3 regions of the Pseudodesulfovibrio cashew genome follow, and region 1 is predicted to be linked to each of the others. Evidence: predicted binding sites of a transcription regulator. Region 1 holds the regulator's gene; each other region holds the start of a gene.
The links. Region 1 encodes sigma-54, which starts transcription at its own class of promoters, with help from an activator protein. Its sites were predicted from a motif close to CTGGCACGGNNNNTGCTT; they were not measured.
Positions count from the first base shown of each region.

Region 1 (5,545 bases):
GGAAAACGAGGAATTCATTATCGAGTGAATTGAGCTGTTCCGCCGCCTCGTCCACGGACATGGGCTTGGCCTCGTAAGAGTCGGTGCCCACAATGGTCGGGCCGGAAACGCCGGCTGTCTCCTCGAAAGAGAGGAAGTTCATCATCACCTTGTTGCCCCGCGCCTGCCGGGGGCGATCCTTCATCTTTTCGCGCATCCTTCGCAGTTGCGCCTCGAGCTTGTCGAGCACCATGTCGATGGTGGAATACATGTCTTCGGAGTCTTCATATGCCGATATATGGATTGCGTCCGCGTTGAGAATGACATCTGCCTTATGGCGGAACTTGTCGACCAGCAGGTTCACCTGAAGATCGGCCTCGGAGTCGGAAACGAACTTGGCCACCTTTTCAAAACGCTTCTGCGCATAACCCTTGAGATGATCAGACGGGTCGAAGTTCTTGAAAGTGAAGCTTATGTTCATACTCTACCTCCTGGTTATAAGTCCAACAAGATCAGAAGTATTGCTTGCGCTTTGAAGATGAGGCGATACCCATTGCAGAACGATACTTGGCGACGGTGCGCCGGGCGATGTTAACATCCAGCTTCTCCTTCAGTATCTCGCCGATTTTTTCATCGCTCAGTGGTTTCTTCGCATCTTCCTCGGCGATCATCTGCTTGATGAGCGCCTTGACGCTTTCCGAACCCACCTGGGAACCGTCATTCAAATCCAGCGCACTGTTGAAGAAGAACTTCAACTCGAAAATACCGTGCGGCGTGGACACATACTTGCTTGTGGTAATGCGGCTCACCGTGGACTCGTGCATCTCGATATCTTCGGCAACCTCCTTAAGTATCAATGGTCTGAGCTTGGTTACGCCCTCTTCAAAGAACTCCCGTTGAAAACGGACAATACTCTCAACTACTTTATACAAGGTTCTTTGGCGTTGGTACAGACTTTTCATCAACCATGCGGCAGAACGCATCTTTTCCTGAAAATAGTCCTTTTCCTTGTCTTTGGCGCCTTTCATGGAATCCATGTAAAAAGAATTCATCTGCAAGCGAGGCAGACCATCCTCGTTGAGAATGATCACGAACTCGTCGCCGTACTTGTAGACGAAGACGTCAGGGCTGACGTAATGCGGCTCGGTGGAAGAAAAATTGGTGCCCGGCATGGGATCCAAGGTCTGGAGGAGATCAAGGTATTCCTTGAGTTCTTCCATGGAAATCTTGAACTTTCGCGCCAGGGGCTTGTAACGGTTCTTTTCCAGGTCCTCAAGGTGATCCCTGACCAGCGACTCGAGAATGGGGTCATCGTAACCGAGTACCTCCATCTGGACGAGCAGACACTCCTGAGGAGTACGCGCGCCCACACCAACGGGATCGAGACGCTTGATCCGCTCGATCACGGAATCGATCTCCTCCTCAGTGGCCGAAACCATGGACATGATCTCTTCGTTGGAGGCCTGGAGGTACCCGTTGTGGTCCACATTGCCGATAACGGTTTCACCGATGGCCACTTCCCGTTCGGTAAAATTGGAAAGCCGCATCTGCCAGTTGAGATGCCCTTCAAGTGAGGGCTTGGATGCCAGCCGAGCCTCAAAGGAAAGCCCCTCTTCCGGCACCTCGGAGTCACGAGCCATGGCCTGCTTGGAGGTACTGGAGAACTCGCCCAGGTAATTTTCCCAGTCGGCTGTGCGTACAAGCTCTTCCTCGGCCTGGGATTCGGTCAGGGTTTCCTTCTCCCGAATCTCGGTCTCGGTCTCGGTCTCATCGAGAAATGGATTCTCCATGAGTTCCTGCTGCACCGTTTCCAGAAGCTCAAGACGGGAAAGCTGCAGCAGTTTGATGGCCTGCTGCAACTGGGGCGTCATGACCAGCTGCTGAGAAAGCTTGAGTTGTTGCCTGAGTTCAAGGCCCATAGTTATCAGGCCTCATCCGCGGCAAACGCGCATATATACAATTCTATCTGCAAAATACTTTTTCCATCATTGAAGTTGGATTTCTTGAGATAAACTATGCCACATTGAGAGGAATGTTGCAAGAACATCCTGCTAACTCGTTGTGAGTATTGAATTAAAAGTGGAAGATATGGCACATGAAAGAATTGTACCAACCTTTCATGACGGTGTAAATCACCAAAGGTAAAAAAGGTGCCGAAAAGGCGTTACAGGCGGAAGTCTTCGCCAAGATAGATCTGACGAGCGCGGCTATCCTGCACGATCTCTGCAGGCGTCCCCTCAAGGATGACGGTCCCCTCGTACACAAGATACGCACGGTCACAAATATTGAGTGTTTCCCGAACGTTGTGGTCGGAAATAAGAATGCCGATGCCCATGGATTTGAGCACGGAAATGATCTCCTGAATATCGATGACGGCGATGGGATCAATCCCGGCAAAAGGTTCGTCCAGGAGAATGAACTGAGGGTCCATTATCAAAGCCCTGGCGATTTCCAGTCTGCGGCGCTCTCCGCCCGAGAGGAACATTGCCGCCTGGTCCGCCAGCTTGGTAATGGTGAACATCTCCATGAGTTCCTCGGCCCGGCGCTTCTGGGCCGCGGTATTGAGGGACGTCTGCTCGAGAATGATCTCCAGATTCTGCCGGACCGAGAGCTTCTTGAAGATGGAGCTCTCCTGCGGCAGATAGCTTACCCCCATGCGCGCCCGCTCGTGCAGCGGCTTCTCCGTAAGCTGGGTGCCGCTGAGGACCACCTGGCCGGTGTTGGGCTTGACGATGCCCACAAGCATGTAAAACGTCGTGGTCTTGCCCGCTCCGTTGGGACCAAGCAACCCGACGACCTCCTTGGGGTGCAATTCGAGATTAATGCCGTGCACGACCTCTTTCTGGCCGTAGCGCTTGGAGAGATTGGTGGCGACCAGTCCTGACTGCATCTATTGCACCTTGAGCTTGCTCGGCGCCATGAAGATGGCCTTGACGCGCTGTCCGTTGCCGCCGATCACTTCGCTGCGGTTCTCACGAACGTAAAAATTGATGACGTCGCCGGTCAGGCTGTTGGGACCGTCCTGAAGTTTGGGGTTTTGCTCCATCTTGAGGATCTGCTTGGCAACAAAATAGGTCACGCGACCAGCCTCACCCTCGGACTTGCCCTTCTTGGCCCGGACGTTCCCGTCGGCCACGATGCGGTCGATGGAGTCTGCGGAAAACTTCTTGCCGGTGCTGGACGACAGATAGGCGGAGAGCTTATCTGCCCAAAGGGTCAGGCCGCCGTGTTCCGCCACCACGTTCCCCACGAAGGAAACCACTTTTCCGCTCTCGTCGTAGACCATCCTGTCCGCAGATATCTTCACCGGGATGCGATTGGAATCCACGCCGAGGTTTTCCGTAGCCGAAGGCGGTGCGGAGGCCACGTTTGCCACAACCTCACCCTCTCCCTCGGCTTCCGCCACGACCGGCTTTTCCTCGCTTTTGGGTGCAGCCTGAGGCGCCGCTTCTACCCGTTCGAGATACTTGTCGTTGGCGTAACCGATGGCGCGGGATTCGTCACGGGTGGGTTCGTTTAGATTGAAAACAGCCACCCAGCCCTCCTTGAGAAAGTCGACCTTGACCCGTTGCCCCTTGGCGAGGGTGAGGACGTGCTCCGTCTTGGGAGAACGCCCCTCCCGCACATTCAAGTTGCTTTTGGCGACGCGAATCTCTCCCCAGTCGGCGGCGAGAGCCGCACCGGTGACAAACAGGCCGCATAGCAATGTCAGCGCCATGGCATATATCTTTTTCATCGGAGTCCCGCTCCTTTGTCTACTGGTTGAATGGCAGATCCCGCATTCCGCCGGGGGCCATGAGCGCCTTGACGTCGCCTGCCGCCGTCAATTCCCGGCTGACAAGGTCGATCTCTACGGCAGTGGCCGTCAACGTCATGTCGGGCCGTCGCACCGTCACGCCGCCCTTGAGGTAAACCTTCTTGATAGCTCCCACGTAATCCAGATACTGGGCAACCAATTCCATGTCCCCGAACCGCCCGGTGATGTTGTCGTAGAGCGTCAGGTTATCGTTAGACTGGTCCACCTCACCCCGGTCCGCCTTGACGTAGACCTCCTTGCGGTCTTCGCCGAAATAAGCGGTGAGTTGGGGGCGCGTCACGCCGATCAACTTTCTCTTTTGGTTGTATTTTGCGGTCTTGGCAAGGAGTTTCCATGTCATGGCCCCCTGCTTCCCCTGGACCAGTTCAATGTCTTCAGCGACGATGTCCGCCTGGTTGAGCAACTCCTCACGGCTCATGTCGGCAGTGGACGGAGCCGGTTGTTCCATCACCAGCGGATCACTGAAAAAATAGGTCTTGACCGCGATGCCGATGGTCATACCCACGGCAAAGATGATCAGAATGGAGAGCGCCGGACGCTTTCTCATCTATTCAACCCATTGTTTTTTGGCGTCTTCCAGCAATCCCTGCGCTTCAAGAATGAAGCCGATGGCCTCGCGCACGGCTCCTTCACCACCCTTGCGAGCCGAAACCCAGTCTGCTGCTTCAATGACTTCGGGCAACCCGTTGGGAACGGACAACGCCAGGCCCGCCTTGGACATGACGCCGAGATCGATCCAGTCATCGCCCATGAACGCGGCCTGTTCCGGTTGGATACCCAATGATTCGCACATAGCCAGAAACGGCGCGACCTTGTGGTGATGGCCGGGCGAATAGAGCGTGATGCCAAGCTCACTCACCCGCCGCTCAACCGGCTTCTGGTTCAGACCGGTGATAACTCCGATATGCAACCCGGCCGACTGGGCCAGCTTGATGCCGAAACCGTCCTGGACGTTGAACCGCTTCATGATCAAGCCGTCGTCGCCGAAATACAGGCCGCCGTCGGTGAGAACGCCGTCCACGTCGAGAACGATCAACTTGATGTTTTTCGCCAACTCAAGCGCGCGATCAACCATGATTCAACTCCCAGATCGCCTTGAGCCGTTTCAGCAACGCCTCGGCCTCGTCCAGCGGCAGGCTGTTGGGCCCGTCGCACAGAGCCGTGTCCGGGTCGGGATGGGTTTCCATGAACACGCCGTCGGCTCCGGCGGCCACGGCAGCCGAGGCCAGCACCGGAACGTATTCACGCTGCCCTCCCGACTTGCCGCCAAGTCCGCCCGGCAACTGCACCGAATGGGTGGCATCAAAAACCACCGGGACGTCAAACTTGCTCATTTCCGGAATGGAGCGCATGTCCACCACCAAATTATTGTAGCCGTAAGTAGAACCGCGTTCGGTGAGCCACACCCGGTCATTGCCCGAGGCGCGGACCTTGTCCACCGCGTTTTTCATATCCCACGGCGCCAGGAACTGCCCCTTCTTGATGTTGATCACCCGCCCGGTCGCGGCGGCCGCCACCAGCAGGTCGGTCTGTCGGCAGAGGAAAGCGGGGATCTGCAAGACGTCCGCAACCTCGGCCACGGGCGCGGCCTGCTCGGGGTGATGGATGTCCGTGACAACGGGCAACCCGGTCTCACGCTTGACCTCGGCCAGTATGGACAATCCCTCGTCCATGCCCGGCCCCCGGAAACTGGTCACCGAAGTGCGGTTGGCCTTGTCGAAAGAACTCTTGAAGACCAGCGTAAGCTCG
Region 1 covers NZ_CP046400.1:3,003,843-3,009,387, reverse strand. The annotation lists gene hpf (ribosome hibernation-promoting factor, HPF/YfiA family) at 1-460, opposite strand, end outside; gene rpoN (RNA polymerase factor sigma-54) at 492-1,898, opposite strand; gene lptB (LPS export ABC transporter ATP-binding protein) at 2,144-2,869, opposite strand; gene lptA (lipopolysaccharide transport periplasmic protein LptA) at 2,870-3,715, opposite strand; gene lptC (LPS export ABC transporter periplasmic protein LptC) at 3,735-4,343, opposite strand; gene GM415_RS13645 (KdsC family phosphatase) at 4,344-4,871, opposite strand; gene kdsA (3-deoxy-8-phosphooctulonate synthase) at 4,864-5,545, opposite strand, start outside.

Region 2 (5,545 bases), 350 kb from region 1:
TCGTGCTCGGCGAGATGACCGGCGACGTGACCGGCTCGGTCACCCAAGTGGGCAAGCAGCTCACGGAAACCCTGGGCAAGGCCGTTGAAGGCGCTTCCGGCGCTGCCTCCGAGGCTACCGAGGGCCTCGGCAAGACCGTAAAGGGGTTGTTCGGCGACTAGGCTGTCTTTACTCAGCCAGCAACAGGGCCGCGTCCGCACCGGGCGCGGCCTTTCTTTTCAACTGTTGAACAACTTGCGGAAAATACGGGAATTACGGTACGGAACGAACCCATGACCAAGCTTGAATATATCGCGGAACCCGTCGAGACAGAGAACACACTCACTGACATCCGCCTGCACGTCCAAGGAAAGACCTGGCATCTCTGGGGCCGTAGCGGCACGGAGAGAGAGGCGGAACTTGCCGCCAAGGTGGAACCCGGCACCCTGCCCGTGTTGCTGGGCGCGGGGCTGGGCCATGCAGCGGAGAGCCTCCTGAAACGAGGCCTGCCTGTCGCCATCGTTGACCGGGAAGACGCCATCGACAGCGTTACCGGTTTCAGGCAACGGTTCGAGGGTAGTGAAAACCTGCTTTTGATCGACGAGCCCGATCCCCGCATGGTTTTGGAAAGGCTGTCCCTGTGGCGGGAAGAGAATGGCGGACAGCCGCTTGCACCTGTCATCCTCCCCTTGTACCTACGCCTGGACCGGGACTACTACGGAGCCCTGGCCGAGGCCCTCAAAGCGGCCGCCAAGACCGATTTCTGGTCGCAGGCTCGATATCCCAAATTCCAGGACACGACTCCGAAAGTCCTCTTTTTCGACGCCAACTACTTCCTGTGCGGGGAAATCCGCTCGGCGCTGGACAAGCTGGCAATCCCATACCGGGTCATGGAGCTTGAAGGTGGTCCCACTGGGAGCAACGCCTTCATTGAGGAGCTGCTTTCCACCGTGGTGGACTTCCGCCCCGACTTCGTGCTCACGGTCAACCACTTCGGTCTTGACCGCGAAGGGAGACTGGCCGAGTTGCTCGGTGACCTCGGCTTGCCCCTGGCCTCATGGTTCGTGGACAATCCCCACCTGATACTCCACGAGTATGCCCGCCCGGCAACGGACAATACGGCGCTCTTCACCTACGACGCGGGCAACCTGCAATTGCTCCATGACAAGGGATTTGACAACGTCCACTACCTGCCTTTGGCCACGGACCCCGACCGCTTCAAGCTCCGCTTCGGCGACACGGCTCCGCACGAATGGCCCTGCGACATTTCCTTTGTCGGCAACTCCATGGCCTCTCCCGTGGCCCGCTGCCTGGAGGACGCCGCACTGCCGCCTGAATTCGCGGCAGAGTATCGCACCGTTGCCGGACAGTTCGGCGATTCAATCGAAACCGGAGCCGCCGACTTCCTCCGGAAGCACCGTCCGGAATGGTACAAACTGCTTACGGGCCTCGCCGACCGGGAACGCAAGCTCGCCATCGAATCTCTGCTTACCTGGGAGGCCACTCGGCAATACCGGCTCTCCTGTGTCAGGAGAATTCTCCCGTTCAACCCGACCATCGTGGGTGACGAGGGATGGCAGGAGCAACTCGGCCCGGGGGACTGGCGGCATATGCCCGGCCTGGACTACTACACCCAGCTGTCGCGCTTCTATCCCCACTCCAAGGTCAACTTCAACTGCACCAGCCGCCAGATGATCGGCGCGGTCAACCAGCGTGTCTTCGACGTTCCCGCCTGCGGAGGCTTCCTGCTTACCGATTACCGGGAACAAATGGAGGACCTTTTCGACCTCGACAGCGAGGTCGCGGTCTACCATTCCCCGGAAGAGATCCCGGAGAGGGTCAGGCACTACCTCGACAACACCCTGGCGAGGAAAAACGTGACCATGGCCGCGCGCAAACGCATCCTCGCCCACCACACTTACGCGCATCGGCTCTCCGGCATGCTGGAAATCATGCGAAAGACCTTCGGCTGATCCGTTTTCATGCCGTTGGCGACGACCTGTCTCTTATCCACAATCTTTAGCTTTTCTTAGCAAAACCGAGCCAACAAAGGGCAATTTCTTCCTCTTGACGGAGGGATTCCGGCTACATTTCTTTTTTGCACATAAAAAAACGTTCACCCGACCTAAAGTTTTCTCTCCTCCAGACGATGAAGTAGGCACAAGTTAAGAGATTTTCCCGGTAAACCCAATCTCGGGAAGCCAATCTCAGGCATGGAAGCCGAAACAATTTCAAGGAGGAAATTATGGCTCTGGTTATTAACAACAACTTGATGGCTATGAACGCCGCACGGAACCTGGGCTCCGCGTACGGGGATCTGGAAACGTCAACCCGCCGCCTGTCCTCGGGTCTTCGCATCACCCAGGCGTCGGACGACGCGGCCGGCCTGGCCGTCCGCGAATTGATGCGCGCAGACATCAGCTCCCTGCAGCAGGGCATTCGTAACGCGAACGACGCCATCTCCCTCATCCAGACGGCTGATGGCGCCCTGGGCGTTATCGATGAAAAGCTGATCCGTATGAAGGAACTGGCAATGCAGGCCTCCACGGGTACCTACAACTCCGACCAGCGACTGATCATCGACTCCGAGTATCAGGCCATGGCTTCGGAAATCACCCGTATCGCCAACTCCACCGACTTCAACGGACTTTACCTGCTCAACGGTAACCTGTCCTCTTCCACGCACAGCGGTGCTGGCCTCAAGGCCACCGGCAAGCTGAAGGTCCACTTCGGTACCGGTAACGACTGCGCGGAAGACTACTACTACATCCAGATCAACAGTGCGACCGCTTCCGCCCTCGGCGTCGGTCTTGGTGCCGGAACCGGTGCGGGTGCATCCATTTCCACCCAGGCCCTGGCCCAGCAGTCCCTGGATGTTCTGAACAACGCGATCATCTCCAAGGATAAGATCCGCGCCAACCTCGGTGCCCTGCAGAACAGGCTGGAAAACACCGTTACCGTCCTGGAAATCCAGGCCGAGAACACCCAGGCTGCAGAGTCCCGTATCTCCGACGTCGACGTCGCCACCGAGATGACCGAGTTCGTCCGGAACCAGATCATGACCCAGGCCGCAGTCTCCATGCTGTCCCAGGCCAACTCCCTGCCGAGGATGGCTCTGTCCCTCATCGGTTAGTCGTGATCAAAGACGCAGTAATGCGCACCTTCGGCCGGGCTCCCGAATGGGGGCTCGGCCTTTGATTTCAACAGGTTAAACAAGTCGTCAACATGGCACCGCGATTGCATGTTTACTAGCGACCCATTGTAAGGGGGAAAAAACTTCCACGCAGGGAAACACCATGGCAGATTCTACGTACACTTCAGGAGCAATCAACTTCACCGGGCTGGGAAACGGCACCGACTTCAGTCAGCTCATCGACGGCCTCGTCGATGCGGAGATGACACGTGTCACCCGCCTGGAAAACTGGAAGGCGAGTTGGGAAACCAAGAACGAACAGTTCAAGGCGCTCAACACGCAGATGCTCTCCCTCAAGACTACTCTTGAGGGGTTTGACACCATGCGCGAGTTCATGGCCAAGTCCGTCAACTCGTCCGACTCTACCCTGCTCACTGCCACTGCCACCAGCGACGCCCAGGAAGCCTCCCACAACATAGAAGTAGGCCAACTCGCCACCAACGACGTTCTGATCACCGCCTCGGGGGCATCCTCACTGGATACGGCCATCACCTCGTCCACCACATCCTTCACCTTCTCCTATGCCGGCGAAACAATCACCCTGAGTAACATCAGCGCGGGGACGACTCTGTCAGGATTCGTCAACATCATAAACAACCACGCGGATTCACGTGATAAAATTCGGGCCTCGACTATCTTCGACGGGTCGGTATACCACCTCCAGCTCAACGGCATGGACCAGGGCAGCGACAACCAACTCTACATTTCCGACGCCGGCTCCATGATCTTCGGCGCGTCCGACTTCGACGAGACCCAGAACGCGGTCAACGCCCAGATCAGGGTCAACGGATTCCCAGCCTCCAACAGCGGTTGGATCGAGCGGGACACCAATGTCATCGACGACGTCATCGAGGGAATAACTCTCAACCTGAACGATTCCGAGGCAGGCACCAACGTCAAGCTCAATGTGGTTACTGACACCGAGGGCATCAAGGAAAACGTCAGGACCTTCATAGACCAGGTGAACGTCATCAGGGCGCAGATCCAGGCCCTCACCGAGGTGGACGAGGAAGGAGAGGGGTCCATCCTGACCGGCAACTACGGCGTGGACATAGTTGGCCAGAATCTCAAGAACATCACCGCTGAGCTCGGCAAGGGCTTTGTCAACTGGAATCAAGACAACCTGACTGGAGACAAGTACGCCGCCCTGTCCCAACTCGGCATTCTCACCGACGCCGAAGAAGGGTCCACGACATACGGCCTGCTCAAGCTTGACGAGGAGATTTTCGACGAAGCCCTGGCGGATGACCCGGAAGGCGTGGCCGAACTTTTCTCTGCCAACAACCTGCTGGCAAGCCAGTCTCCGGACTTCACCCTTACCTCGATCGTCGACGGGACCACCGAGGCCGGCATCTATGACATTCAGATTGTCAGCGACGGCAGCGGCATCACCAGTGCCACCATCAACGGCGAGGCAGCCAAGATCTCCGGATGGGAAATCACCGGCCTTTCAGGCTCGGCCCTGGGTATGGCCATACGCCTGGACAACACCGGAGCGGGCACCTATAGCGGCACGGTTTCCATCAAGCAGGGCAAAGTCGGGGAAATGATCGACGAGCTGGCCGACCTGACCAAGCCGTTCAACGAGTACACCTATGAAGGCGGACCGCTCGCCGTCCTGCAGAACAACTATAAGGATATCATGGACTCCATCGACAAAAAGATCGATTACGAGACAACTCGAATCGAGAAGATGGAGCGAACCATGAAGGAAAAGTATGCCAGGTTGGATTCCCTGCTCGGGCAATACGAACTGCAGCAAGGGCAGCTTGAGGCCGCCCTCAACCAACTTGCATAGCGATTTAGGAGGATGACGTAATGGCTAACCCAGCACGGGCCTATCTTGCCACCCAGGTGGAAACCACCACCCAGGGAGAACTGTTGCTTATGCTTTACGAGGCGGCAATCAAGTTCCTCAAGCGCGCCAAGGTGGAGATAGACAACAAGGACTACGCCAAGAAGGGCATATACATATCCAAAGCCATGGCGATCATCCATGAGTTGTCCGAGAGTCTGAACAAGGAAAAGGGCGGAGACATCACACCGAAGCTCGCCCAACTTTACATGTTCTGCACCTCACAGCTGATCAAGGCGAACATCCGCCTGGACAAGAAGCTGGTGGACGATGTGATCAAGATTCTTGAAGGCATCCACTCGGCCTACGCCCAGATCGTGCCGACTGCGGACGGCAAGACTCCGCCGGTCAATGCACCAAAGCCCGCCAGGCCCGTCGTGCCCCAAGCGCCGCCCACCCTGCCAACGGCGGAGGCCAAGTCTCAGGCGACACCGGCACACCCCCAGGCAGATCCTAAGCAAAAGGCCGTTCCGCCCCAACCGGCAGCCGGCAAACCGCAGGCACCGCCCAAGCTTCGC
Region 2 covers NZ_CP046400.1:2,650,739-2,656,283, reverse strand. The annotation lists gene GM415_RS12000 (AsmA family protein) at 1-161, shown strand, start outside; gene GM415_RS11995 (CgeB family protein) at 273-1,952, shown strand; gene GM415_RS11990 (flagellin N-terminal helical domain-containing protein) at 2,225-3,112, shown strand; gene fliD (flagellar filament capping protein FliD) at 3,276-4,970, shown strand; gene fliS (flagellar export chaperone FliS) at 4,991-5,545, shown strand, end outside.
Region 2: a site for sigma-54 is predicted at 3,205-3,222, ahead of fliD (flagellar filament capping protein FliD). Genes of this name have one in related genera too.

Region 3 (5,545 bases), 1.7 Mb from region 1:
CTTGTGGCCCCCCTGGCGGCCAAAGCCTTTGACCTCGGTGACGGTCATGCCCTTGATGCCGAGGCCGGTCAGGGCCTCCTTGACGTCGTCCAGCTTGTGGTTGCGGGTGATGATTTCCAGCTTTTTCATTGCATTCTTCCTTAACTATGCCTGGTAGGCGGTTTCACTGTGTTCCGAGGTGTCCATCCCGATTTCCTCGTCGTTCTCCTCCATGCGCAGGGGCGAGAAGGCGTTGATCCCCTTGAGCAGGACCCAGGAGACGACCAGGGTGTATCCGCCCACCACGCCGATGCCGGTGAGCTGGGACAGGAAGAAGGAGGCGTTGCCGAAGAAGAGGCCGTCCGCTCCGCCGGGATTAACCGCGGTGGAGGCGAGCAGGCCCAGGGCGATGGTGCCCACCAGGCCGCCCACGCCGTGGATGCCGACCACGTCCAGGGAGTCGTCGTAGCCGAACCGGTTCTTGGCCAGCACGGCGGTGTAGCAGATCAGGCCGCCCATGAGGCCGATGAGCACGGCGGAGTTGGGGCTGACGAACCCGGCTGCCGGGGTGATGGTGGCCAGACCCGCGATGGCCCCGGAGCATGCGCCCAGGGTGGTGGGTTTGCCCACGTGGTACCATTCGACCAGGGTCCAGGTGAGCATGCCCGTCATGCCCGCTATGTGGGTTGAGACGAAGGCCGTGGCCGCGATGCCGTCAGCGGCCAGTGCCGAACCGCCATTGAAGCCGAACCAGCCGAACCAGAGCAGGCCCGTGCCGATGACGGTCATGGGCAGGTTGTGCGGAATGAACTGGCGCTTGCCGAATCCCTTGCGCGGGCCGATGACGATGCAGGCCACCAGGGCGGCCACGCCGCAGGTCAGGTGGACGACCAGGCCGCCCGCGAAGTCGAGCACGCCCATGGCCCCGAGAAACCCGCCGCCCCATATCCAGTGGCAGACCGGGTTGTATACGAGCACTGACCAGAGCACGGAAAAGCAGATGAACGGCAGAAAGCGCACCCGTTCGGCGAACGCGCCGGTGATCAGCGCGGGGGTGATCACCGCGAACATGCACTGGTAGATCATGAAGACGAGGTGCGGGATTGTGGGAGCGTAATCCGGGCTGGGCGCGGCGGTGACGCCGGATAGGGCCAGGTGGTTCAGGCCCCCGATGACGCCTGCCACGTCCGGGCCGAAGCTCAGGGAATAGCCTAGGTAAATCCATTCGAGCGTGATGAGCGAGATCATGATGATGGACTGCATGATGGTCCCGAGCACGTTCTTGCTGCGGACCATGCCCGCGTAGAACAGCGCCAGCGCGGGGGTCATCAGCAGCACGAGCGCCGCGGACACGAGGATGAAGGCGGTATCGCCGCTTTGAATCATTCCAACCCTCCAAGGAAACGAAAGTAAAAAGATTACACCAAAGGAGACCGCCCGGCGCGGCCTTTCCAATAAGCCCGTTCCCAGTTCCGGCTCGGAACAAGACTTTACAATTTTGGCATAAAAATACCCAATGTGAGCTTGTTACAAAGCAATAAGGGTGCCAGCGGGTTTGTTGGCCTTATGTCGGTATGTTCCGGAGGTGTGGGGCGTCGGCAGGCTGTAGATTAGACAGAAATGTTGCCAATTCAGAAAATGGCAATGACAAATATGTGTAATGCATTTCAGGCGGGGCGAAAAGCCGGTGCCAAGGACTCTCCCTGGCAGGGAGAGCCCCCGGCGTGGGGGAAAAATGCCGAAGGACGGGCATGGCCGTACCCGTCCTTCGGATGGGACCGGGAGAGGAGGATGGTCCCGGCAGCAGGCCGCGAGCCTATGCGGCCACGTGGCTGCCGAAGATTTCCCAGGTTCTCAGAAAGGTGGCGTCGAAGGTCCGGTTCTCCACGTGCTTCCTGGCGCGCTTGCCCATGTACTCGATGCGCTCGGGCGTATCGAGCAGGTGGACCATGGCCCGGACCAGAGCGTCGGCGTCTCCGGCGGGGAAGATCAGGCCGGTCTCGTTGGGCAGCACGTTCTCGCAGGGACCGCCCTTGTCCGTGACGATGACCGGCAGGCCCGAGGCCTGGGCCTCCAGAACCACGTTGCCGAAGGTGTCCGTGGCCGAGGGAAAGACGAAGAGGTCGGCGCTGGCATAGGCCTGGGCCAGGGATTCGCCCTTGAGCACGCCGGTGAAGGTGGCTGGCAGCCCTTTGAGGCGGCGCTGCATTTCCTTGAGGTACGGCCCGTCGCCCACCACCACGAGTTGGAGGGCGTCGCGCATCTTCGCGGCCTTGACGAAGGCCTCGGTGAGCACGTCCAGCCCCTTCTCCACCGACACGCGGCCCACGTAGAGGAGCTTGGTGCGCGATTGGATGGAGTATTTGTGATAGAAGCCGTTGCGCTTGTCCGGGTGGAAGCGGACGGTGTCCACCCCGCGCGGATAGGTGACGATCTTTTCCGGGTCGATGCCCTTGTCCGCCAGCTCGAATTTGGTGGACTCGCTGGGCGCGTAGATGACCTGCATCTGGTCGTAGAACCAGCTCATGTAGCGCCAGCAGCCGTCCTCCAGGGTCGCGTCCTCGGTGAACGCGCCCACGTACTCGGGGAAGGCCGTGTGGTAGGTGCCGTGGAAGGGGAGCTTGAGAATCCGTGAGATGGCCAGGGCGGCCAGGCCGACGGGCCCGGGCGTGGCGGCCAGAATGCAGTCGTACTCCTGCTCAAAGCAGTGGGTGAGCATCTCCAGGAACGGGGGGTAGGCCAGGGCTATTTCCGGGTACTCCGGGATGGTGAACCGCCCCACCGGGGCGAAGCTCACCGAGCCGGGCACGTCGGCCTTGGCCCCGCAGGTGATGACGGTCATGTCCTTGCCGTGACGGGCGACCATCTTTAACTGCTGGCGGATGGTCCGGGCCACGCCGTTGATCTCGTCGAAGGTGTCGGTGAAGTGGGCGATCTTGAGCCCGCGCGCCTCCCGGTTTTCCCGCTTCCTGCGGAAACGGGAGAGGCAGGTCTGGGAGAACTTGCGCTCGCTGGAGAAGAGGTCGTAGCCCACGAAATAGGGGACCAGCAGGGCGTAGAGCGACCCGGCCGAGCCGATGGAGTGAAAGACGTCGAACAGGTTGGCCCCGAGTAGGGAGTTGAGGGTCCGGTCCGCGAACTGGGAGAGCACGCTGTTGGCGGCCATGGCCACGAAGCGGGACCACTCGCGCTCCAGCTTGAGCACGTCGGTCTCCTGGCCCCGGGCGATCTTCATCAGTTCCGGGTCCTTGACGATGATGTTGCCTGCTTCCTTGAGGAGCATATGCTGAACCGAGTCGGAGGGACCGTACTGGCGGTGCAGGGTGGACTTGCCGCGCCCAAGCAGGCTGAGGAAGCGGTCCATCAGGGTGCGGTTCTCGTCCTTGCTCCCGCCGGGTTCCAGCGCGCCCTTGGCGAAGCGCAGGCAGATGTGTTCGCTGGCGGCATGCCCGATGTCGCCCATGCGCGAGCGGTAGAACTGGTAGGCGATGCCGTAGAGGTTGTGGGCCATGGTGCGGGGCGTGGCCGCGGTGCCGCCGGGCCGGGTGGTGTGCCGCCGGATGGATTCGAGCACGTTGTTCACGGTGGGCGCGCCGGGAAAGACGGTGTGCATGCGGGCGATGTTCAGGGAGCTGTGGTCGTCAGAGCCGCCCATGATGCCCTTTTCCCAGGGGCGTTCGCCGTGGGGCTCCAGTCCGTAGGTGTTGGCCAGGCGTTCCATGTCCAGTGGCGTGAGCCGGGTCAGGATGTCCCGGAGCACCTGGTTCTGGCGGGCGTCGCGGGTGCCGTTCTCCTCGAACACGTCGAAAAGCAGCAGGGCCTGCTCGAAGTGGGCCGGGGTCAGCCGGTCGTTGACCGCGAACAGGGGGTGGGCCAGGACGTGGACGATGCCCTGTTCGCGCAGGTATGGCACCAGGTCGAAGACGTTTTCCCTGTGGCGCTGGATGTCCTCATGCTGGGCCTCGGTGATGTCGTAGGCCAGGACGTGGAGCTTGCAGCGGTCCTCCGGGAAATAGGTGGTGATCTCCTCGCTGATGAAGGTGCCCGGCAGGTGGGCGATCTCCAGGGCTCCCCGGACCGTGTTGTGGTCGGTGATGGTCACCAGGTCCATGCCGCGCGATTTGGCAACGGCATAGAGTGCCGAGGGCTCGGTGAAGCTCTCGGGGCAGCCGATCTTCTGCAGTATCCACTGGGACGGCCGGGTGGAAAACCGGGAGTGGACGTGCATGTCCACCTTGAACCGTGATTCAGCCATTGTTCATCTTCCCCGAGCGCCCGTGCGGGCGGCTGCGTTTAGTGGGTCGCGCCGTCTTCCAGGGCGGACTGGCAGACCACGCACAGCCGGGCGGACGGGTTGGCCTTGAGTCTGGCCACGCCTATCTCGTCGCCGCACTCGTCGCAGATGCCGTAGTCGGTTTCGGAGAGCCGCTTGAGCGCGGTTTCCAACTCAAGCAGGCGTGCCATGCGGCGGCGCTCCATGGCCACTTTGACGCCCTGTTCGGCCAGTTGGGATGCGAAGTCGGTCTCGTCCGGGCAGTTCTCCACGATCAGGCTGTGGCCTGTTCCCAGGGTGGACAGGGAATCCAGGCCCTGCATGAGATGGTGCTTGATCTCTCGACGTTGGGTATCGGTCATGATGTGTCCTCTCGAGTTTATCTGGAAGCATGTTTCTTCGACAGATATGGTCCTATCGCCAAACATTTTTCCATGAATGTCGCTCCGGTTACGAACATCAGACAATTCCGCAATGCCGCGTGGCCCGGGATTTGCCGTGGACGAAGCCGGAAAACGGGGCTATCCTGCCGGACATGAAATGGATTTTCGTTCTCCTCGCCCTGGTGGCCGGCGCGACCATGCCGGTACAGGCGGGCATCAACCTGCGTCTGAGGGAGGCTTTGGGCGACCCGATCGTCGCGGCACTGGTCTCCTTTGCCGTGGGCACCATTGCCCTGGCCGTCTATTGTTTTGCCCTGCGCCCGGTGCCGACCCTGGCCATGGCCGCGGGCGCGCCGTGGTGGTCCTGGCTGGGCGGATTGTGCGGGGCGTTTTTCGTCTCGGTGATCATCATCCTGGCCGCCAAGCTCGGCGCGACTTCGAGCATGGTCTGGCTGCTGGCCGGGCAGTTCCTGGCCGCCCTGATCCTGGATCACTTCGGCCTGATCGCCTTTGACGTGCGCGTCATCACCTGGCAGCGCCTGGCGGGTATCTGCCTGGTCCTCGCCGGGGCCGTGCTGGTCAGCCGCTACTGAGGAGAAAAGGCTCGGCTGGCCCGGGTTCCCCCTGCGGCCCGGCCTGCGCCATACCCGCGGCGTGCGAACGTTCGTCGCGGCTGGAGTCGTTTTTTACTGAATCAATAACCTCGGCCACCCCGACCAGGCCGACCAGAGACGCGGACTCCCGCTCCTCTCCGCCCCCGCGAAGCGCGCCAAAAAATTTTGGAAAGGAGAGTGGATGGGGTCCGGGAGGCTTCCATGAATATCGTCAAAGACCTCGGCGTCATCTGCCGGATGATCAAGATAGAACACTCGGTGTTCGCCCTGCCGTTCGCCTACATGGGCGCGTTCCT
Region 3 covers NZ_CP046400.1:805,947-811,491, reverse strand. The annotation lists gene GM415_RS03560 (P-II family nitrogen regulator) at 1-129, opposite strand, end outside; gene GM415_RS03555 (ammonium transporter) at 145-1,365, opposite strand; gene GM415_RS03550 (glycosyltransferase) at 1,796-4,234, opposite strand; gene GM415_RS03545 (TraR/DksA family transcriptional regulator) at 4,273-4,614, opposite strand; gene GM415_RS03540 (DMT family transporter) at 4,788-5,228, shown strand; gene GM415_RS03535 (4-hydroxybenzoate octaprenyltransferase) at 5,451-5,545, shown strand, end outside.
Region 3: a site for sigma-54 is predicted at 1,512-1,529, ahead of GM415_RS03555 (ammonium transporter). Genes of this name have one in related genera too.